DNA from 4 places in the Streptomonospora salina genome. Region 2 is predicted to be linked to each of the others. Evidence: riboswitches for the same ligand, from Rfam matches in the RefSeq annotation. Region 2 holds a riboswitch; each other region holds the start of a gene.

Region 1 (5,557 bases), 4.0 Mb from region 2:
GGGCTACGCGGGAGCGCCGGCCGGATTCCTGCTGGGCGGGACGTTCCTGCCGCTGGTGATGCTGGGGCTGCACCAGGCCCTCATCCCCATCCACACCACCCTGATCGGCGTCGACGGATTCACCGTGCTGCTTCCGGTGCTGGCGATGGCCGGCGCGGGCCAGGTGGGCGCCGCCTTCGCGCTGTACCTGCGGCTCAAGAACAACGCGGGCATCCGCGCCACCATCCGCTCGGCACTGCCCGCGGGCCTGCTCGGGGTGGGGGAGCCGCTGATCTACGGGGTGACGCTGCCGTTGGGCCGGCCGTTCGTGACCGCCTGCGCCGGCGGCGCGGTGGCCGGCGGCTTCCTCGGCCTGGCCAACCAGCTCGGGGTCAGTGCCGGGTCGACGGCGATCGGCCCCTCCGGATGGACCCTGTTCCCCCTGGTGCAGGGCAGCCAAGGCATCGGCGCCGCGGTCGCGGTCTACGGCCTGGGCCTGGTGGTGGGCTATATCGCCGGCTTCGCGCTGACCTACTTCTTCGGCCTGAGCCGCCAGGCCGCAACCGAACTCAACACGGCCGGGACCATCGCACCGGACGCCGCACCCGAGCAGGACCCGCCCGGCGAGTCCCCGGCACCGTCCCGCCCCTCCGGCGATCCGGCGCAGACCCGCACCTCCGGAGGCGGCTGACGGGCACGGCCGCCGCACCCGCGCCACGGGCCGGCGCGGGAGGCCGCGCGATCCGGCTCCGGGACGCCGGCGGATGCGGCGCACCGGGAGGGGGCGCCGCCGCGGGCGGCGCCGGAGTCTCGACTCTCCGTCGGCACCGCCCGCGGCTCAGATCAGCGCAGGGAGCGGCGCACCGCTGCCGCCGCGCCGACCATGCTGTGCAGAGCCGACTCGACCTCGGCGTAGCCGCGGGTCTTGAGCCCGCAGTCGGGATTGACCCACAGCCGCTGCGCAGGAACGGCCTTCAGCGCGGCGCGCAGGAGATCGGCGACCTCCTCGGCCTCGGGAACCCGCGGCGAATGGATGTCGTAGACGCCGGGCCCCACCCCGCGGGCGAAGCCGACCGCGTTCAGGTCGTCGAGCACCTCCATACGGGAGCGCGCCGCCTCGATACTGGTCACGTCGGCGTCCAAAGCGACGATCGCGTCGATCACGTCGCCGAACTCGGAGTAGCACAGGTGGGTGTGGATCTGCGTGGAGTCGGCGACCCCGGAAGTCGCCAACCGGAACGCCTCCACCGCCCAGTCCAGGTACTGCCGGCGGTGGTCCGCGCGCAGGGGCAGCAGCTCCCGCAGCGCCGGTTCGTCGACCTGAACCACGCGGATCCCGGCCGCCTCCAGATCACCGGCCTCGTCCCGGATCGCCAGCGCCACCTGCGCGGCCGTATCGGCCAGCGGCTGGTCGTCGCGCACGAACGACCACGCCAGAATGGTCACCGGGCCGGTGAGCATACCCTTGACCGGCTTGTCCGTCAGGCTTTGGGCGTATTCGGCCCACTCCACGGTGATCGCCTCCGGCCGCGCGACGTCGCCGAAGAGGATCGGCGGGCGCACGCACCGGGAACCGTAGGACTGCACCCACCCCTGGTCGGTGGCGGCGAAACCCTCCATGTGCTCGGAGAAGTACTGCACCATGTCGTTGCGCTCGGGCTCGCCGTGCACCAGGACGTCCAGACCCAGCCGCTCCTGCAGCTCGACGACGCCCGCGATCTCCTCCCGCATCCGCCGGATGTAGGCCGCCCGGTCGATGCCGCCCGTGCGCGCCGCGGCGCGGGCCTCGCGGACCCCGGCCGTCTGCGGGAAGGAGCCGATCGTCGTCGTCGGCAGCGGCGGCAGCCGCAGCGACTCCTCCTGGGCCCGCCGCCGGGCCTCGTAGTCCGTGCGGCGCGCGTGCTCCGGCCGCAGCGACGCCACCCGCTCCTGCGCGCGGTGGTTGCGCACACCCTCCGCACGCATCCGGTCGGCGACCGCTGCGGAAGCGGCGGCCAGTTCTCCGGCGACGGCGTCGCGGCCCTCGCGCAGCGCCCGGCCCAGGGTGACGACTTCGTCCACCTTCTGCCGGGCGAAAGCCAGCCACGACTTCACCTGCGGATCGATCCCGGATTCGGCCTCGACGTCGTAGGGCACGTGCAGAAGCGAGCACGACGTGCCCACCGCCACCTCACCGGCCAGGCCCAGCAGCGTTGCCGCTGTCGTCAGGGCCGCATCGAGGTCGGTGCGCCAGACGTTGCGGCCGTCGACCAGCCCGGCGACCAGCGTCTTGTCGCGCAGGCCGTACAGCGCCGCCGGCCTCTCCAGCGCGGACCGGCCGGCGACCAGGTCCAGCCCCAGCGCCTCGACGGGCGAAGAGGCGAGCACGCCGAGCCCTTCACCGAGATCGCCGAAGTAGCCCGCCGCCATGAGGCGCGGGCGCTCCCGCAGCTCGCCGAGCCTGCGGTAGGCCGCCCGCAGCGCGTCCAGCTCCGATTCCGAGCGGTCGGCCGCGAACGCCGGCTCGTCGAGCTGGATCCACTCCACACCGGCGTCGCGCAGCTCCGACAGCAGTTCGGCGTAGGCGTCCAGGACGTCCTCCAGCCGGTCCAGCGGCCGGAATCCCTCCGGCGCCTGCTCGGCGGGCTTGGACAGCAGTAGGAACGTCACCGGCCCCACCAGCACCGGACGGGTCGCCACGCCCAGTTCCAGCGCCTCCCGGTACTGCTCGACGGGGGTGCGGTCGGCGAGCCGGAACCGCGTGTCCGGCCCGATCTCCGGCACCAGGTAGTGGTAGTTCGTGTCGAACCACTTCGTCATCTCCAGCGGCACCGCGGAGTCCGCGCCGCGCGCCATGGCGAAGTAGGTGTCCAGGGGGCCCAGCCCCAGTCCGCTGAAGCGCGGGGGCACCGCACCGAACGTGACCGCGGTGTCCAGCACCTGGTCGTAGAACGAGAACGTGTTGCCCGGTACCGAGTCCAGTCCGGCGTCGGCGAGCGTGCGCCACGTGTCCGTGCGGACCCGGCGCGCCTCCTCGCGCAGCTCCGCCTCGCTGCTGCGCCCCGACCAGTAACTCTCCAGCGCACGCTTGAGCTCCCGGTCGGGTCCGATCCGGGGATAGCCCAGTACAGTCGATCCGATCATGCTGGTCAACGCTCTCTCCTCGCGAGCTCGACGGCAGGCTCCGAGGGCTGCGGCGGCCAGAGGCCGACCAGCGAGCAGCGGCGCGTGCGACGCCCCTGCGGGCCGATCGTCCGCCAGGTCCTCCCGCGAGACCTCGGGACCGACGCGCACCGGCAGGTGCGCGTGCGGGTGGCAGGTCTTCGGACTCGCGGGCACCTTCCGTCCGTCGGACGGATCGTCCTACCGGCCGCCTGCTTCCCAGACTCCTCGGTCCAGTGCTGCCCGGTCCCTGGGAACCGGGGGCGGCGTTCGTTCCCGCTCACCGCTGCGGGGCAGTCCCGGACTCGCACCGGGTTCCCTCTTGCCTCGTCCGCCCCGGACCGCCGTCTCAGGCGTGTTCCGCGGGAGGACGAACCACCAGCACGTCCAGACTAGCCCTCCACCGCCCGAAGGCAACACCGGTCGGATCACCGGAAGGAGTGACGGCGGTCACCGGATCGCTCGAAACGCCCGCGGGGCGCACGGGTCTCTGCGCCCCGGGGGCACCCCGCTGCGGCGGCCCGGGCGCGGGGGCCGCCTGCGGCTACCGGCCGTGCGCGGCGGCCAGCGCCGCAGCCGCCCGGGCCAGCCGCCCGCCCTGGGAGCGGGCGGCCACCAGCACCGCCTTGGCGTGGGCGGGGTCCTCGGCCGCAAGCGCCTCGGTCTGGCTGACCCCGTAGGGGTTGCCGCCCGCTGCGTGGACGGCGTCGTAGTCGACGTAGCCGGTCGGCAGCACCAGCGCACCCCAGTGGTACATCGTGTGGTACAGCGAGAGCAGGGTGGACTCCTGACCGCCGTGGTGCTCGTAGGACCCCGTGAACCCGGTGGCCGGCTTGTCGGCGAGTTCCCCGGCCTCCCACAGCGACGCGGTCGTGTCCAGGAACTGCCGCAGCTGGGACGCCATGTTGCCGAAGCGGGTCGGCGTGCCGAACGCGTAGCCGTCCGCCCAGGTGAGGTCGGCGTGGCCGGCTTCGGGAACGTGCGCGGTGGCGTCCAGATGGGCGCGCCAGGCCGGGTTGGCGTCCACGGCCTCCGCCGGCGCCAGCTCCGCGACCCGGCGCAGCCGCACCTCGGCCCCCGCGTCGGCGGCTCCTTCGGCGAACGCCTCCGCGATGCGGTGCATGTTGCCGGTGGAGGAGTAGTAGATGATCGCGATCCGGGCGTCGTGGGTGTTCATCGGAGCGGTTCCTTTCGTCGTTGCGGTGCGGTCCCACCGTGCTCGCCCGCGCTTACCGGACGCTGCCCGTCGGCTTACGGTCGGCTGCCCCGCCGCCATGGCCTAGCGTGTCCGGTATGCGATTCGGGGTGCTCGGGCCGCTCGCGGTCTGGACGGACGAGGGCACGGCCGTCCAGGTGCCCGGAGTGAAAGTGCGGACCCTGCTGGCCGACCTCCTCGCGCACGCGGGCCGGCCCGTATCGGCCGACCGGCTGGTCGCCGACCTGTGGGGCGAAGAGCCGCCGGCCAACCCGGCGGGAGCGCTGCAGGCCAAGGTCTCCCAGCTGAGGCGGTCCCTGGAGGACGCCGAACCGGGCGGCCGGGCCCTGGTTGAATGGCGCACCCCCGGCTACCTGCTGCGCGTCGAGAGCTCGCACGTGGACGCCGGACGGTTCGCGCGGATCACCGCCCAAGCGCGCGACAGCGGCGCCCCCCGCGCCCGGACCGCCCTGCTCACCGACGCCCTGGAGCTCTTCCGCGGCCCGGCCTACGCCGACTTCGCCGACGCGGAGTTCGCCCGCACCGAGATCGCCCGCCTGGAGGAACAGCGGACGACGGCGCTGGAAGACCTCGCCGACGCGCGCCTGGAGCTGGGCGAGTACCGGCCACTGGCCGGCGAACTCGACGCGCTGGTGGAGCAGCACCCGCTCCGGGAGCGGCTGCGTGGCGCCCACATCCGCGCCCTGTACCAGTCCGGCCGCCAGAGCGACGCCCTCGCGAGCTACGAGCGCATGCGCGTGCGGCTGCGGACGGAGCTGGGGGCGGACCCCGGCCCCGAGCTCGTCCGGCTCCACCAGGCGGTCCTGCAGCAGGATCCCGCTCTCCGGCCGGACCCGCCCCACCAGGCCGCCGCCCGCCCCCGGACCAACCTGCCCGCCCCACTGCTGGCGGATGGCGGCCTGGTGGGGCGCGACGGCGACACCGCCGACGTGCGCACCCGGTTGGCGGCCGGCCGGCTGGTCACCCTCACCGGTCCGGGCGGGGTGGGCAAGACCCGGCTGGCGGTCGAGACGGCCGCCCGAGCGGCCGAAGACTTCCCCGGCGGCACCTGGCTCGTGGAACTGGCCGCGCACCACCCGACCGACACGGCCCAGGCACTGGCCGGGGCGGTGCTGGCGGCGCTGGGCATCCGCGAGGACGCCGGCGTCGGGGCGGCCGCCGGCCGGGAGTACACCGGCCCCCTCGACCGGCTCACGGCGGCGCTGCAGGCCGAGAGGCCCT
Region 2 (5,557 bases):
GACCGCGCCAGCCCCGCCGCCAGCGGGGTACGCCCGCCGGTGCGCAGCTCGTGCAGGCGCCGCGCGCCGGCCTCCACCGAGGAGGTCGGCGGCAGCTCCACCTGGGCGCCGGTGCCCCGGAACGTGACCAGGCCGACTTTGTCGCGCCGCTGGTAGGCGTCGGTCAGCAGGCTCAGCACCGCGCCTTTGACGGCGCGCATCCGCTCCCGGGCGGCCATGGAGCCGCTGGCGTCCACGCAGAACAGCACGAGGTTGCCTTCGCGGCCTTCGCGCACGGTCTCGCGCAGGTCGCCCGACCGCACGAGCAGTCCCGGGCCGGCGCGGCCGCGGGCGCGCTGGTGGGGCGCCGCCGCGCGCAGGGTCGCCGTCAGGTGCAGGCCCCGCACCGACGCGCGCGGCACCCGCGCGCCGGAGGTGCGGCCGTAGGGGGTCTCGGCGCGCGAGCGGCGGCCGGGTGCGCCCTCGCCGACACCGCTAAGGCTGAACAGGCGGGGGCGGTAGGTGTCGCCGGCCTCCGACCGGCTCCCCTGGCCGGGGTCCTGCGGGCGGGGCGGCGACTGCTCGTCGCCCGATCCGGTGTCGTCCTCGGCCCCCGGCCCGGACCCGGCGGGCCGTTCGGGGCCGGACGGATCATGGTCGCCGTCGCCGGGCTCGGGGCGGTCCCGCTCCGGCCCGCCGCCGGTGTCCGTGTCGGACGATTCCTCCGGCGGCGCGCTCGAATCGGGGCCGTCGGCCCCACCGCCGCCATCGCTGCCGCCATCGCTGCCGTCGTCGCTGCCGCCGTCGTCCCCGCCGCCGGGGTCGCCGTCGGAGCCGTCCGGCTCACCCGGGTCTTTTGGGTCCGCATCACCCGCCTGATCCAGGGCCTCCTGGAGCCGGTCCTCGTCGAGGTCGGGCGCGTCGAAGGGATCGCGCCTGCGCCGGTGCGGCAGAGCCAGGCGGGCGGCGTCGCGCACGTCGTCGGCGGTGACTTCGCCGTGGTCGTGCCAGGCGGCCAGGGCCATGGCGGCCTGGGCGGTGACGATGTCGGCGCGCAGGCCGTCGACGTCGAAAGCGGCGCAGACGGCGGTGACCTGGCGCAGCGCGGAGTCGGTCAGCGCAACCCCGGGCAGGCGCTTGCGAGCGGCGCGGATGCGGCCGGCCAGCTCCGCCTCGTCGTCGGCGTAGCCCGCGGCGAAGCCCTCGGGGTCGGCCTCGAACGCGAGCCGGCGCCGCACGACGTCGGCGCGCAACTGCGGGTCGCGGGTGGCGGCCACCTCCACGGTCAGGCCGAACCGGTCCAGCAGTTGCGGACGCAGCTCGCCCTCCTCGGGGTTCATCGTCCCCACGAGCAGGAACCGCGCGGCGTGGCGCACCGAGACCCCCTCGCGCTCGACGTGGGAGGTGCCCATGGCGGCGGCGTCCAGCAGCAGGTCGACCAGGTGGTCGTGCAGCAGGTTGACTTCGTCGACGTAGAGGACGCCGCGGTGGGCCTCGGCGAGCAGACCGGGTTCGAAGGCCTTGACGCCTTCGGTGAGGGCCCGTTCGATGTCCAGCGAGCCCACCAGCCGGTCTTCGCTGGCGCCCACCGGAAGCTCCACCAGCTTCGCCTCGCGCTCGGCGGGCACCGCGGAGTCGCTGTGGGGACCGTCGGGGCACTGGGGGTCGGGGGCGGCGGGGTCGCAGCCGAACCGGCAGTCCTGGACCACGTCGAGGTCGGGCAGCAGCGACGCGAGCGCGCGCACGACGGTCGACTTGGCGGTGCCCTTCTCACCGCGCACCAGGACGCCGCCGACGTCCGGCGAGACGGCGTTGATCAGCAGCGCGAGTTTCAGGTCGTCCATTCCGACGACCGCGCTGAACGGGTAGCGAGCAGGAGCGCTCACGCAGGTCAGTCCTTCCTCGGGAATCCGCGCCCATAGGGGTCGTGCCCGGTGCCGCGCAGTCTCCTGGCTTCCGGATCACCGCTCGCCCGCCGCCTTCCCACCGGACGACGTCCGGCAGTGGCGCTCGTTGCGGGCCGCTCCCCGGTCACAGTGGCGGGACCGCCCCGGATTCGCACCGGGTTCCTGCGTGCTGGGGGCTCGACCGCAGGGTGTGCGGCCGGATCCGCCCAGCGCCGGCACCGCTCCCAAGAGTCTCATACCGCCCCCGGACCGTCCCCACCGCGTCGGCCGGTGCGCACCGCACCCTGCCTCCCCGGCGCGATCCGCCCGCCGCCGCGCGCTTGGGGGGTCGACACCGCGCCGGTCCCCCTCCCGCTGGACCGTGCGCGCGACCGGCTCGAACCCGGCCTGGCCGGCGGCATCGCGGAGGGCCGCACACTCGCCGGCTCCGACGCAGCCCGCGCCGAGGCCGAGCGCACCCGCATCGTCCACCGGGTGCGGGAGATCGGCCGGGAGTTCGAGCAGGCGACCGGGTACCGCGGGCGGCGGCCGGATGCGGACACCGGGCGCCGGTTCGGTTCCGGTACCGGACCGGCGCCCGGCCGGATCAGTCCCAGACGCGGGCCAGCAGCCACGCGTCGGAGGCGGAGTCGTGCTGGAGTTCGTACACCCCCCGGGCACGGGTCGATCCCGCCTCGACCCGCCAATGGGCGCGCTGGGGCAAGTTGCCCCGGGTCGCGCGCGACCAGTCGGAGCGCAGGGTGATCCAGTGGTCGACGACGTGGCGGACGTTGTAGACGCGGCGGTCCCATACGAAGCGCACCGGCCGTCCTTCGCGCTCGGTGACGGCGACCGGCACACCGTAGACGTGGCCCACTGGCGACACTCCCCTCAGCTGCGGCCTCCCGCGGGAGGCTCCGGCCTGCGGGGAAGGACAGACCCTGGATTCGAACACGTGTTCTAACGATAGCCGATATCCGGAGTATGCGGAACCCGGATGCGGCGCGGCCTGTCTAAAATCGACATGCACCCGCCCCAAGCTCGACGAAGCCCGGCAATCGGCTCCGACACGCCCGCTCCGGGCGTCTGTACGCTATGACGCGAATTCCCCCTGGCCTAAGGAACTCAGCACTGTGACGGACAACGGGCACGAGCGCGCCAAACCCCTGCGCACCGGCGACCCCCAGGAGCTCGGCGACTACCGCATCGAGGGCAGACTGGGGCGGGGCGGCATGGGCACCGTCTACCTGGCCCGCGACTCCGCCGACCGGCAGGTCGCCGTCAAGCTGATCCACCCCGACTTGACCGACGACTCCGACTTCCGCCGCCGGTTCGCGCGCGAAGTCGAATCCGCCCGCAAAGTCGCCCGGTTCTCCACCGCCGGCGTCCTCGACGCCCGCCTCGACGGCGATCCGCTGTTCATCGTCTCGGAGTACGTTCCCGGCCCCAACCTGGCCCAGTCCGTCACCGCCGACGGCCCCATGGCCGGGGGAACGCTGGAGAGCCTCGCCCTGGGGGTCGCGGCGGCGCTGACCGCCATCCACCGCGCCGGCGTCGTCCACCGCGACCTCAAACCCGGAAATGTGCTGCTCTCGGCGGTGGGCCCCAAGGTGATCGACTTCGGTATCGCCCGGGCCATGGACGACGAGAGCGCGGTCACCCGCTCCAGCCAGCTGATGGGCACACCCTCCTACCTGGCGCCCGAGCTGATCGCCGGCGGCGAGATCACCCCGGCCTCCGACATCTTCTCCTGGGGCTGCCTCGTCGCCTATGCCGGCACCGGCAAGGCGCCGTTCGACGCGCAGACGGTCCCCGCGGTGCTGCACCTCATCAGTTCCGGCGAGGCCGACCTGGAAGGCCTGGACGCGCAGCTGACCGGCCTGATCCGCAGCGCACTGGACAAGGACCCGCGCAACCGGCCCACCGCGCAGCAGCTGATGACCATGCTGGTGGGCCAGGACGACCCGGCCGAAGCGGAGGCGATCGCCGGCGACACGGTGGTCGAGTCCTGGACACCGCCGTCCACCGCGGCGGCCGCGGGCGCGGCCGGCGGGGCGCCGACCGGCGCCGCCGCGGCGGAAGCCGCCGACGGCGCGGAGCCCGGTTCCGGATCCGGGAACGGCGGGGACGCGGCCGCTCCCGGAACCGACGCGGTCCCGACCGAACCGGCCCCCCACCCGCAGCAGCCCGACACCGCATCCCCGGCACCGGCCACCCGGCCCTACCCCCAGGAGGACGGTCCCGCGTCGGGTCCGCAGGCCCCGTACGGGCCCGGGTCCGCCGGCGGACCCGGGCCGCAGCCGCCTCCGCCCGGTCCGCAGTGGCAGCCGCCGCACGGCCCCCCGCCGGGCGCCGAGGCGGGATACGCGCCGCCCGGCGGCTTCCCCCCGGCCGGACCACAGCAGCAGCCCTACGGCCACCCGTCCGGCCCCCAGCCCCAGTACGGCCCGTCGGGACCGCAGGCCCCGCCCGGCCCCCCGGGACCGCAGGGGCCGCAGCCGGGTCCCCGGCAGCAGCCCTACGGGCCGGGACCGGTCTCGCCGCCCTACGGGCAGCCGGCCGCGGGCTACGGCGGCCCCGCGACGCCCGGCGGTCCGGGCGGTCCGGGCGGCGGGGGCACTCCCGGCGGCCCCGCGCCCCGCAGGAGGCGCCGCACCGGCATGCTCCTGGGCGCCGCGGCGACCGTGCTGGTACTGGTGGCGGGCGGTGTGATCGGCTCCGCACTGCTACTCGGCGGCGGGCCGCCCGACGGCACCCTCGTCTACCAGGACGACTTCGCCACCAACGGCTGGGACGTCGACGAGTACGAATCCGACGACGAGTACCTGGAGCGGGCCTACCACCCCGACCACGGGCTGATCCTGCGCATCTCCGAGACCAACGACTTCGGGGGCACCATCGGCGACACCCCGCCCTACGAGGGCGAATTCCCCGAAGCCGCCCGGGTCGAAGCCGACGTCGAAGTGCTCGCCGGCCCCGACTACAGCGAGTTCGGTGTCTGGTGCCACCTCCAGGAGGCCGACGACGAGGACGAGAGCACCTCCTACGAGGCGCTGGTCCGGTTCGACGGCGGCGGCGCCGAACTCCGGCGCGACGGCGGCCCCGCCGGGGAGGCGGCGCTGGCCTCGACCGACGAGGTCGACGGCTACGTCCCGCGGCCGGAGGACTCCTCCCCCTTGGAGGACGGCGACGACGCGGATCCCGTCCTCAACACGGTGACGCTGACCTGCGAACCCGACGAGGACGCCGGGACCATGGACCTCGACCTGTGGGTCAACGGCGAACACGCGCTCGAAGCCGTCGACCCCGACCCGCTGCCCGACGACGCGACCGAGGAGCGGCCGCGCAGGACGGGGATCCGGCTCAAGCGCACCGGCAGCGAAGAGGACACGCCGATGGTCGGGTTCCACCGCTTCGAGCTCCAGCGCCTCGGCGGCCCGGAAACCGGAGGCACGGCGGCCGACACCGCCTGAGGACCGGGGCGGCCGAGGGCGGTGTTCGCGACCTAGCCTGGTCCTGTGCAGGCCGGCAGCACCTGCACGGACAAGCCCCATGACGCAGCACTCAGAGAGGTCAGGCATGCGCGCCATCGTCATCGAAGAGCAGGGCGGCCCCGAGGCCATGCGCCTCGCCGACATCGACACACCCGATCCGGGGGCCGGCGAGGTGCTGGTCGACGTCGACGCCCGCGG
Region 3 (5,557 bases), 550 kb from region 2:
GACGGGACGCAGAACGCGCCTGCCGACGTAGCCGAAGTAGAGGCGGGCGCGGCTCTCCCCCTGCAGCCGCATGGCCTGGAACACCGGTGCGCTCACCGCGTCCAGCGCCGCCGCCCGGACCAGGCGCGCCACGCCCGGCGCGTTGGTGACGGCGACCACGGCGGCGATCACTGCGGCCTGCGACGACCACCACACCGCGACGACGCTGATCATCAGGAGCGAGGGCACGCCCATCACGACGTCGAGCGGGCGCAGCAGCGCCGCGTCCGCCCAGCCGCGGCGGGCGGCGGCCGCCGCGAGGCCGATCGCGCCGCCGACGGCGTAGGCGAGCGCGACCGCGGCCAGCGACACGGCCAGGACCGAGCGGCCGCCCAGCAGCAGCTGGGTGAGCACGTCGCGGCCCAGCCGGTCGGTTCCGAGCGGGTAGCCGCCGCCGGGCGCGGCGAACGGCGGCCCCGGATCGGCCGCGACCAGCGGTGCCAGCAGCGGTCCGGCCAGCCCGGTCGCAGCGGGTACCAGGACCATGGCGAGGGGGAGCGCCGCGCGCCGCCGCATCACCGGCGCACCTGCTCGATCCGCGGCACGAGCCGCCGGGAGACCAGCTCGGCCGCCTGGTTGAGGGCGATCGTCACCGCGCCGAGAACGAAGACGTACCCCTGGACCACGGGAACGTCGCGCATGGCGACCGCGTCGACGACTCCCCCCGCGACTCCGGGGACCGCGAACACGACCTCCACGACCAGCACTCCCGAGAACAGGTTGTCTCCGACGCGCGCCAGCTCCTCGGATGCGGGGGCGAGGGCGTTGGGAGCGACATGGCGCAGCAGCAGCCGGCGGCGCCCCACACCGAGGCGGCGGGCGTGGGCGGCGTATTCGCTGCGCATGGCATCGGCGGTGCCCGCGCGCACCTGGCGGACGAGCAGCGCCGCGACCCGGCACAGCAGGACCGCGACGGGCAGCACCAGCAGTAGCGGGTCGGTGAGCAGCCGCCAGCCGTCGGCGCCCATCGCGGTGGCGGGAAGCAGGCGCACCTGCAGGGACAGCCCCAGGACCAGCAGCATCGCCAGCGCGAAGTCGGGGATGGAGTACAGCACAAGGGTGGCCGTGGTCACGGCCCGGTCCAGGCGGCCGCCCTCCCCGGCCCCGGCGGCCAGGCCGAGGGCCGCGGCCAGGGGCACCAGCAGCGCCACCGTCGCGGCGGCCAGGATGAGGGTGGGCGGCAGGGATCGGGCCACCAGGTCGGTGACCGGCCGGCCCGAGATCAGCGAGGTTCCGAGGTCGCCGGTGAGCAGGTCCTGCCACCACTGGAGGAACCGGATCGTCGGCGGCTCGTCCAGGCCCATCCGGGCGCGGATCTCCGCCGCCTGCTGCGGGGTGTAGTCCTCGCCGAGGACCGCCTCGGCTGCGTCGCCGGGCAGCGCCTCGGTCGCGGTGAACACCAGCACCGACAGGGCGAGCAGCTGCGCGGCGGCCACGCCGAGGCGGCCGAGGGCGGCCCGTGCCGTCACTCCAACCAGACCCGGTCGAACCTCGCCCAGTCGGCGGTGTTGGGCGGCGCGTCCCGCTCGACACCGCGCAGGGACGCGGCGGTGGCGTTGATCCACTCGGTGTAGCCCCACACGATCAGGCCGCCGTCGTCGTGGAGCTCCTGCTGGAGCTCGTGGTAGCGGCGGGTGCGCTCCTGCTCGTCGGCGGTGGCCTGGGCCCGGGCGAACGCTTCGTCGAACCCCGCGCGCTTCCAGCCGGTGACGTTCTGGGGTGCGTCGCTGACCATGCGCAGCGCGAGGTGGTTGGGGATGGGCATCGACCCGGACCGGTAGGAGGCGAACACGCCCTGGTCCAGGATGTCGCTGAAGTAGGTGTCCTGGTTGCCCACGCGCACGTCGACGGTGGCCCCGGCCTCGGCGGCCTGTTCGGCGAAGAGGGTGGCGGCGTCGACGAAGCCGGGCGCGGCCTCGGAGGTGTCGAGCGCGACCTCCAGGTCCTGGGCGCCGGCCTCGCGCAGCAGGCGGCGCGCCCGGTCCAGGTCGCGTCCGCGCTGGGGCAGGTCGTCGTCGAAGTACCGGTATCCGCTGCCGAAGACGTCGTTGCCGACCCGCGCGGTTCCGGCGGAGACGACATCCACCAAGCGCTCGCGGTCCACCAGCAGCCGGAACGCCTTGCGTACCCGCGGGTCGTCGAACGGCGCCCGGTCGGTCTTCATCGCCATGGCGGCCATCCCGCTGTTGGGGGTGCGCACCACGGTGACATCGGGGTTGTCCTCGTTCGAGCGGGCGAAGGTGGCCGACATGTCGTGGATGTACTCGCCTTGCCCGCCGAGCAGGGCGTTGCCGCGCGCTTCGGACTCGGCGGAGAGGATCTCCAGTTCCCCGATGCGCGCCCCGCCGTCCCAGTGGTCGCCGAACCGCTCCGCGCGCATCGACCGGCCGGCCTCGAAGGAGGCGAGAGTGAACGCTCCCGACCCCACTGCGTCGGTGGCGGGGTCGCGGTCGTCGAAGTCGGCCGGGACGATGTGCATGCCGGTACCGGCGAGAAGCGCGGGCAGCTCGTAGGTGGGCGAGGTCAGCCGCAGCTCGACCGTGCGCTCCTCCACCGCTCGGGAGTTGCCCAGGTCGACCCGGGCCAGCAGGGTGCGGCCGTTGCGCGGGGTGTCGGCGGGGGCCGTGATGCGCGCGTAGCTGGCCAGCACGTCGTCGGCGGTCACCGTGCGGCCGTCGTGGAATCGGGCGGCGCGCAGCCGGAACCGCCACCGGGCGCCGCCCTCGTCGACCGTCCAGTCCTCGGCGAGCTGGCCGCGCGGCGACATGTCGGCGTTGAACTGGGTCAGCTTCTCGTACAGCGCCTTGTGCCGGGCCTGGTCGATGAACAGCGGCTGGACGTGCGGATCCATCGACTCGTTGGCGCCTCCGCCCGCGAAGAGCGCGCGGACCCGGCCGCCGCTTCGGGGCCGTTCCGGGGCCGGATCACCGGAGCATCCGCCGAGCAGGACCGCGCCGGCGCCGAGCGCTCCCAGGCCCAGCGCCGCCCGGCGTGTCGTTTCTATCGGCATGAGGGCGCCACCTCCGGTACGCCGCAGGGTGTGTGCGCGCAAGCGGGGGCGGTGCGGGCGCGGTGGCCGCGCACCGCCGGACATGCTGCTGGCAGGATCACGTCGCCTTTCCTCGGGCGGTCGGGGCCCGCCGTCGGCAGGCGGGCGCGGGAATACGACCGGGGCGGTATCAGCGCAGGCGGAGGGGCGCCGACCGCGCGGCGACGCGTCGGCGACCGTGGTGTCCGTGCATGGGCGATGCCCGTCCTCCCTGGGGTGATCCGCCCCGGCTCGTGAGGCACGACGACGTGAGTCTCCTGGCTCGCGGGTCTGCGCCGGGACCCCGGCCTTCCCGCCCCGCACGGGGCAGTGGCCGTCTTGCAGGGCCGGCTCGCCGCTCACAGTGGCGGTACCGCGCCGGATTCGCACCGGCCTTCCTCGGTTCGCCGTCGTGATCGTTCGACCGCAATCCTGACATATCCCGGTCGCGCATCCGATGCGTCCCCGCGCCGGCGGGCGCGGGGCCCGGCGGCAGCGACGGTCCCGCCAACAGTCTCCGCACGGGATCCGCCCGAAAGCGCCGAAAACAGCCCTGCGGCCCGCGGTTCCATCGGGATGTTCCGTTTACCCGGGAACGATCACGGCTAGGAATCGGACATGATCGGACAGTCACCGGACCCGGTCCTCATCCGGAACGTGCGCATCTTCGACGGCGTCGACCAGGAACTGCGCCACGGCCACGTCCTCCTCAAGGACCGCAGGATCGCCAGGGTGTTCCTCGCCCCGGAGGAACCGCCCGCGGGGATCGAGGCCGCGGTCGTCGACGGCACCCGGACCGACGGCACCTCGCGAGTGCTGATGCCGGGGCTGATCGACGCCCACGCCCACGTCATGCTGGCCGGGAGCACGCAGGAGCAGCTCCTGCTGGGCGGCGCCGGGCTTGCCTATTACAACGGACTGGCCGAGGCCCGGGCCATGCTCATGCGCGGCTTCACCACCGTCCGCGACATGTCCGGCGACACGGTCGACCTCAAGCGGGTGCTGGATTCCGGAGCCTTCCCCGGGCCCCGCATCTACCCCTGCCAGGCGGGCATCTCCCAGACCTCCGGCCACGCCGACTTCGGCACCGCCTACGAGCCTCCGACCGCCCTGGGCGGGATGCCCTCGCGCGCCGAGGAGCTGGGCATGTCCCGCATCGCCGACGGACGCGACCGCGTCCTGGCCGCGGTGCGCGAGCAGCTCAAGAAGGGCGCCAGCCAGATCAAGGTCATGGCGGGAGGCGGGGTGGCCTCCGCCTACGACCCCGTGGACGTGTGCCAGTACACCCCGGACGAGCTCCGTGCCGCCGTCGAGGCCGCCGACGACTGGGGGACCTACGTCTCCGTGCACGTCTACGCGGACGCGGGCATCGAGCGCGCCGTCGAGGCAGGGGTGCGCTCGATCGAGCACGGCCACCTGGCCCAGGAGTCCGCCTTCGCCTCACTGGCGCAGCACGGCGCCTGGCTGAGCACGCAACCGTTCGTGGAGAGCGACCATTCCTACCCGAACCCGGCCTCGGCCGCGAAGAACCGGCTCGTGTGCGACGGGGTGGAACGGACCTACCGCTGGGCTCGCGAGTACGGGGTGAAGACGGCGTTCGGCAGCGACCTGCTGCTCGACCCCTCCCGAAGCCGCATGCAGGCGCTCATGCTGCCCCGTCTCACCGGCTTCGGATACACCGCCGCAGAAGCGTTGGCCATGGCCACCTCCGGAAACGCCGGCCTCCTCGCGCTTGCGGGCAGGCGCGACCCTTACCGGTTGGACGACTGCGCGTCCCCCTTGGGACGTATCGCCGAAGGGGCGTGGGCCGACGTGCTGGTGGTCGACGGAGACCCCACCCGGAACCTGGACCTGTTGGCCGCGCCGGAGGCTAACCTGGCTGTCATCGTCAAGGACGGGCGCATCCACAAGAACCTGCTCGGGGCGTAGCCGGAGCATCCTCCGCCGGCCGGGTGCGGCTCCCGTCCCCCGCATCGTCCGATGCGGGCGAGATGCGGTGCACCGCCGCTGCGCCTCCTGCTACGACGGGTCGACGCCGAACATGCGCCTGAAGGAGAGCTCACCGCCGAGCCACCCCGCGTACCCGAGAATCGCCGTGCTGAGCGCCGTAAGCATCAGCCCCGTCGGCAGCACCGCGCCTTCCGGATCGGGAATCCGCAGCAGAAACGTGACCAGGAGCAGAACCAGCACGACGCCGTTGGCGGCTCCGTGCCGCAGCGCCGCCGCGCTCTTGCGGATCTTCCGGACTCCGATGAAATCCACGAGACCGGGCACGGCTGCTGCCAGGCCGCTGAAAAGGCCGCCGCCGACCAGCCACACGCCGGCCGAGGCCCAGGCCGGGGACCCTTCGGCCACGTACCCGATGTCCGCGGCCAATGCGGCGACGATCAGGCCGATCGGCAGCGCGACCAGCATCGGATGGACGGGGTGCCCCTTGACCGCCGCACGGCTGGGCGTCGGCTCGTGAGTCATCGAATACTCCTCCCGCGC
Region 4 (5,557 bases), 2.3 Mb from region 2:
GCGGGTGAGCGAACCGACGGTCCAGAACCGGAAGTCGTCGAGGGCCGAGGGGTCGAGGAGGGTGAGGGCGGTGGTCGCGGAACCGACCATGGCGCTGAGCGCCGCGCCGGCCAGCGCGAGCTTCACCGGTGTCGCGCCGGCGGTGCCGAGCGAACCGAGGGCGTAGACGAAGACCGCCGCCAGTGCGGCTCCCGCGAAGGAGAACCACAGGTAGCCGGTGAGGGCGCTGACGTTCAGCACGGCCATGGCGACCACGACGGCGAACGCGGCGCCGGCGTTGACGCCGAGGATCCCCGGTCCCGCCAGCGGGTTGCGGGTCAGCCCCTGCATGAGGGCGCCCGCGACGCCGAGCCCGATTCCGGCGAGCAGCCCGGTGGCGGTCCTCGGCACGCGTACGTGCCACACGATCCGGTCGGTTTCGCCGCCGGAGGGTGCGGTCAGGGCCGAGACGGCGTCGGCCGCGGAGACGGCGTAGTTGCCTGTGAGGATCGACGCGGCGCACGCGGCCGCCAGCAGGAGGGCGGCCAGCGCCATGCCGGCCGTCTTCGACGCTCCTCCGGGGAGCAGGCCTGCGCCGGGCGCGGTTCGCGGAAGGCTGCCGGTCGTGCCTGCGGTCGTGGGAGGGGCGGTCGCACCGGCCGCGGTCAACGTTCGACCAGGTCCGGGTGGATGCGGGAGGCCACGAGCTCGATGCTGTGGGCCGCCCGGACCCCGGCCGACCGGTCGGCGAACAGGAACGGGTGGACCTCGTCGTCGGCGACGGCCGTGACGCCCTCCAGCGCGGGATCCGCGGTGATCGCGTCGACGTCGCTCTCGGCGTCCTGCTCGGTCATCCCGGCGTCGCAGCAGGCGCTGGTGAGGATGACGTCGGGGTCGCGTGCGACGATCTCCTCCGCGCCGACCTCGATGTTGCGCTTCTCGGTCAGGTCGGCGAAGGCGTTCGCGCCGCCCGCGTGTTCGATGATCCGGGTGCTGAAGTCGATCCCGCCCGCCACGCGGTAGCCGCCGTCGTCGCCGGGGGACACGATCGCCACGGACGGTTGCGGAGCTCCTTCGACCTGCTCCTGCACGGCGGCGATGCGCTCCCGCATGTCGCTGATCACCTGTTCGGCGTCGTCCTCGGCGCCGAACAGGGCGCCGAGGTCGCGCAGGTCCCGGTAGACGCTGTCGACCGTGACGGACGCCGGGTCGATCGCCCGGTCGGTGAGGCCGTCCTCGCTGGGGCACAGCGGGCTCAGGATCCAGCTCTGCACGCCGAGCTCGCGCAGGCCGGCGCGGGTACCGACCGAGCGGTCGGAGCCGTTCTCGGCGAAGAAGCCGTTGAATCCGGAGATCACGAAGCCGGGTTCGGTCTCCAGCAGCCCTTCCCTGCTCGGGAGGGTGGGCACGTAGTCGGTCGCGGCCTGCTCGTCGGCGTATTCGTCCAGCACCTGGGCGTCCAGGAACGCGGTTCCCACCAGGCGGTCGCTGAGGCCGAGGGCGTGGGCGACCTCGATGCCGGGCTGGTATGCGGCGTAGACGCGCTCGGGCGGCGCGTCCACGGCGACGTCGATACCGCAGTTGGTGCGGGTGGTGGCGTCTTCTCCCGCCGGCTGTTCGGGGGCGGGTGCGCCGCAGCCGGCGAGCAGGAGGGCGCCGGCGAAGGCGCCCGCGGCGCGGAGCGGACGTGCTGAAACACGGGTCATGGGCGAGACCGCCATTTCCAGGTCCTCGTGGAATCGGGTCGTGCGGTGCCGTGGCCGGTCTCCTGGCTGACGGGGAAACGCGCCGCATCATGCCTTCCCGGGGCTCGGACCCCAGTGGCTCGTTCGCCGAACGAACGACACAGCGCTCCCGATCACAGTGGCGAGGGCCGCATCCGGTTTCCCACCGGATTCCCGTTCACCACGGCTTTTTCGACGCTAGCACGCCGTACCCGCGCCTCCCGGATCCGGGGCGCCCCGCTGCTGCCTGCGGGAATCGGCGGCTTTTCCCATCGGGGACGGGGCGGCTGCCCCGGCCGCTCACCGATCCGGCCGGCGCAGCCCCGCGATGAGGAGCTCGACCACGCGGCGCGCGTCGTAGCGGGAGTCCTCCTCCGCGCTGATGCAGATGTTGCCGACCCCGCGCATGAGCTCGTAGGCGCCGATGTCGGAGCGGATCTCCCCGGCTTCGGCCGCGGCGGCGAGGAGCCGGGCGCACACGGGCAGGAGGCGGTCCAGGAAATAGGTGTGCAGCTCCTCGAACGCGGTGTTGTCGGAGCGCAGCGCCGCGGCGAGACCGTGCTTGGTGACGAGGAAGTCCACGAAGAGATCGATCCATCGCCCCAGCGCGGCGTAGGGGGTCGGACCGTTCTCCAGCAGGTCCGGTCCGGCCTCGGCGCACGCCTCGACCTGGTGCCGGTAGACGGCGATGATCAGGTCGGCCCGCGTGGGGAAGTGGCGGTAGATCGTGCCCGTCCCGACGCCGGCCCGGGCCGCGATGTCCCGTACCGGCGCCTCGACGCCCGAGGCGGCGAAGACCGCGGCGGCCGCGTCGAGCAGCGCGCCCTCGTTGCGGCGGGCGTCGGCCCGCTTGCCCCGGGCCGCCTGCCGCGTTCCCGTGTCGTCGTCGTTCACAGCGCCCCTCTCGCAACCGACCGCCTTGCCAAACGGAACAGTGTTCCGTATAGTTTTCCGGAACAGCGTTCCGCTTGTTCATGATGGCAGAGCAGGAGCGCATCCGCCAAGCGGCGCGTGGCCCCCACGCGCCGCCATCCCGCTTCACCTTCGACGGAGGAGATCGGCCATGCAGTACCGCACCTTGGGCCGCACCGGTGTGCAGGTCAGCTCGCTCGCGCTGGGCACGATGAACTTCGGCGCGATCGGAAGCACCACTCAGGAGGAGGTCACCGCCATCGTCGACGCCGCCCTTGAGGGCGGGATCAACCTCGTCGACACCGCCGACGTGTACAGCCGCGGCGAATCCGAGGAACTGGTCGGCACAGCCATCGCCGGCCGCCGCGACGACATCGTGCTCGCCACGAAGGCGGGCCTGCCCATGGGCGAGGACCGCAACCGCCGGGGCGCGTCGCGCCGCTGGCTGACCACCGCGCTGGACGGCAGCTTGCGCCGCCTGGGTGTCGACCACGTGGACCTTTACCAGATCCACCGCTGGGACCCCGACACCAGCGACGAGGAGACCCTGTCCGCTCTGACCGACCTGCAGCGCGCCGGGAAGATCCGCCACTTCGGCTCCTCCACCTACCCCGCCTACCGTCTCGTGCAGGCCCAGTGGGCCGCCCACGCCCGCGACCTCAACCGGTACGTCACCGAACAGCCCAGCTACTCGATCCTGCAGCGCGGAATCGAGGCCGACGTGCTGCCCGCAGCCCAGGAGTACAAGCTCGGAGTGCTGGTGTGGAGCCCGCTGGCTTCGGGGTGGCTGTCGGGGGCGATCCGCGAGGACCGCGAGATCGCCACCAACCGCTCGACGTTCATGCCGCAGCGCTTCGACACCACCGTCCCCGCCAACCGGGCCCGGCTCGACGCCGTCGAGCAGCTGGCCACCGTCGCCGACGAGGCCGGCCTGACCATGATCCAGCTCGCGCTCGGATTCGCGACCGCCCACCCGGGCGTGACCAGCGCGCTCATCGGCCCCCGTACACCGGACCACCTGCACGCGCAGCTGGCCGCCGCCGACACCGTGCTGCCCGCCGACGTGCTCGACGCCATCGACGCGATCGTCGCTCCCGGCACCGACCTGGCGGCACACGAGAAGAACGACACCCCGCCCGCACTGCTGGACCCGTCGCTGCGGCGCCGCTGACCGCCCGAGCGCGTACCTCTCAACCCCGTCCCGCGGTCTCCGGGCCGGCTTCCCGAGCACGCCCCGCCCCGACCCCGGAAGCACCCCGGTCGGCGCGGTACCGACGCCGAAAGGACCGCGGTTCCATGCCGCACGCAGCACGGCCGAACTTCGGGATCATGACCGCGCCCTCCCAGGTCGACTACCCCGACGTCCTGCGGGTCTGGCGCGAGGCGGACGCGATCCCGGAGATCGGGCACGCGTGGTTGTTCGACCACCTCATGCCGATCGGCGGCGACCCGGACGGTCCGGTTTACGAAGGCTGGACGCTGCTCTCCGCCCTCGCCGCCCGGACCCGGCGGCTGCGGGTCGGCGTACTCGTGACGAGCAACCGGTTGCGACCGCCCGCGATGCTGGCCAAGATCGCCACGACCGTCGACGCCGTCTCCGGCGGACGGCTGGAGTTCGGCATCGGCGCCGGCTCCCGCCCCGGCCATCCCCGGGCACGGCGCGAATACGACGCACACGGCCTGCCCTTCCACGATGCCGAACACGCCGTCGGAAGCCTCGCGGAGGCCTGCACGGTGATCCGGCGGTTGTGGACCGAGGACGAGCCGTTCGACTTCCACGGCACCTACCACCACCTGACCGGCGCGTTCGGCAGCCCCAAGCCCCGCCAGCGCCCCCACCCGCCGGTCCTCGTCGGCGGACGCTCGTCCCCGACGCTGCGCGTGGCCGCCGAGCACGCCGACGTGTGGAACATCCCGGGCGGCGACATCGGCGACGCCGTACGCCGCAGCGCACGGCTGGACCGCTACTGCGCCGAGATCGGCCGCGACCCCGCCTCGGTCACCCGCTCGATCCATCTGCCCGTCTCCTACGAGCAGCCCGGTGCCACCCGGGACGCGATCGGCGACGCGACCGACGCCGGCTTCGGGCACATCGTCCTCGGCCTACCGGCGCCCTACCCCGCCGGCGTCGCACGGTGGGTCGCCGACGAGCTCCTCGGCGCACCGCCCGCACGGTGAGCCCCGGAGAGTGCGACCGCCCGCCCCGGCGAACCCGTCGGACGGCGCCTGCCGCCCGACCGTTCCGCCGCCGGTCCCCCACGGACCGGCGGGACTCCCGCACCGGCGGGCGCACCGGAATGCGGCCGCCTTACACCAGGCGGCGGGCGGCGTCGAGGAGCTGGGAGCGGAAGCTGCGCCCGAACAGGCACACGTGGGCCAGCAGCGGGTGCAGCTGGTGCAGCGGGACGCGCTCGCGCCAGCCGGCGGCCAAGGGGAACGCCTCGTCGTAAGCGGCGAGGACCCGCTGCACGTGCGGAGCGCCGAACAGCCGCAGCATGGCCAGGTCGGTCTCACGGTGCCCGCCGTGGGCGGCGGGGTCGATCAGCACCGCCCCGCCGCGGCCCCACAGCACGTTTCCGGACCACAGGTCGCCGTGGATCCGGGCCGGGGGTTCGTCCGGGCCGGCGAGGTCGCCGATGCGGGCGAGCACGCGTTCCAGCTGCGCCACATCCGCGGAGTCCAGGAATCCCCGGTCGCGGGCGTCGCGCAGGTAGGGCAGCAGGCGGCGCCGGGCGTACCACTCCGGCCACTGGTCGGCCGGGGTGTTGTCCAGGGGCAGCGTGGCCAGCCAACCCGGCCACGCTGCGCCGAAGGACTGCGCCCCGGCCCGGTGGGTGGCGGCCAGACGCCGCCCGAGATCGTCGGCCGCCTCCGCGGTCGGGCCGGCTTCGTCGACCTGTTCCAGCACCAGCGCTCCACCGCCGGCGGCGAGGACTCCGGGC

Evidence for each region. A riboswitch is a leader RNA that binds a small molecule or an ion and turns the genes downstream of it on or off. The one in region 2 is predicted to bind cobalamin.
Region 1: it holds a riboswitch for cobalamin, as region 2 does, so the genes downstream of both, metE (5-methyltetrahydropteroyltriglutamate--homocysteine S-methyltransferase) here and HNR25_RS19865 (putative cobaltochelatase) in region 2, are expected to answer to the same signal.
Region 3: it holds a riboswitch for cobalamin, as region 2 does, so the genes downstream of both, HNR25_RS22265 (ABC transporter substrate-binding protein) here and HNR25_RS19865 (putative cobaltochelatase) in region 2, are expected to answer to the same signal.
Region 4: it holds a riboswitch for cobalamin, as region 2 does, so the genes downstream of both, HNR25_RS09570 (ABC transporter substrate-binding protein) here and HNR25_RS19865 (putative cobaltochelatase) in region 2, are expected to answer to the same signal.

What each region holds. Positions count from the first base shown of each region.
Region 1 is NZ_JACHLY010000001.1:348,513-354,069, reverse strand. It holds gene HNR25_RS01655 (PTS transporter subunit EIIC) at 1-670, shown strand, start outside; gene metE (5-methyltetrahydropteroyltriglutamate--homocysteine S-methyltransferase) at 823-3,102, opposite strand; cobalamin riboswitch at 3,276-3,441, opposite strand; gene wrbA (NAD(P)H:quinone oxidoreductase) at 3,665-4,297, opposite strand; gene HNR25_RS01640 (AfsR/SARP family transcriptional regulator) at 4,414-5,557, shown strand, end outside.
Region 2 is NZ_JACHLY010000001.1:4,382,336-4,387,892, reverse strand. It holds gene HNR25_RS19865 (putative cobaltochelatase) at 1-1,865, opposite strand, end outside; cobalamin riboswitch at 1,922-2,051, opposite strand; gene HNR25_RS19860 (DUF6504 family protein) at 2,473-2,742, opposite strand; gene HNR25_RS19855 (serine/threonine-protein kinase) at 2,999-5,338, shown strand; gene HNR25_RS19850 (quinone oxidoreductase family protein) at 5,445-5,557, shown strand, end outside.
Region 3 is NZ_JACHLY010000001.1:4,928,048-4,933,604, reverse strand. It holds gene HNR25_RS22275 (ABC transporter permease subunit) at 1-555, opposite strand, end outside; gene HNR25_RS22270 (ABC transporter permease) at 555-1,508, opposite strand; gene HNR25_RS22265 (ABC transporter substrate-binding protein) at 1,505-3,049, opposite strand; cobalamin riboswitch at 3,319-3,512, opposite strand; gene HNR25_RS22260 (metal-dependent hydrolase family protein) at 3,686-4,996, shown strand; gene HNR25_RS22255 (DUF2231 domain-containing protein) at 5,087-5,557, opposite strand, start outside.
Region 4 is NZ_JACHLY010000001.1:2,125,036-2,130,592, forward strand. It holds gene HNR25_RS09565 (FecCD family ABC transporter permease) at 1-534, opposite strand, end outside; gene HNR25_RS09570 (ABC transporter substrate-binding protein) at 645-1,685, opposite strand; cobalamin riboswitch at 1,721-1,904, opposite strand; gene HNR25_RS09575 (TetR/AcrR family transcriptional regulator) at 2,004-2,597, opposite strand; gene HNR25_RS09580 (aldo/keto reductase) at 2,767-3,786, shown strand; gene HNR25_RS09585 (LLM class flavin-dependent oxidoreductase) at 3,912-4,793, shown strand; gene HNR25_RS09590 (fructosamine kinase family protein) at 4,924-5,557, opposite strand, start outside.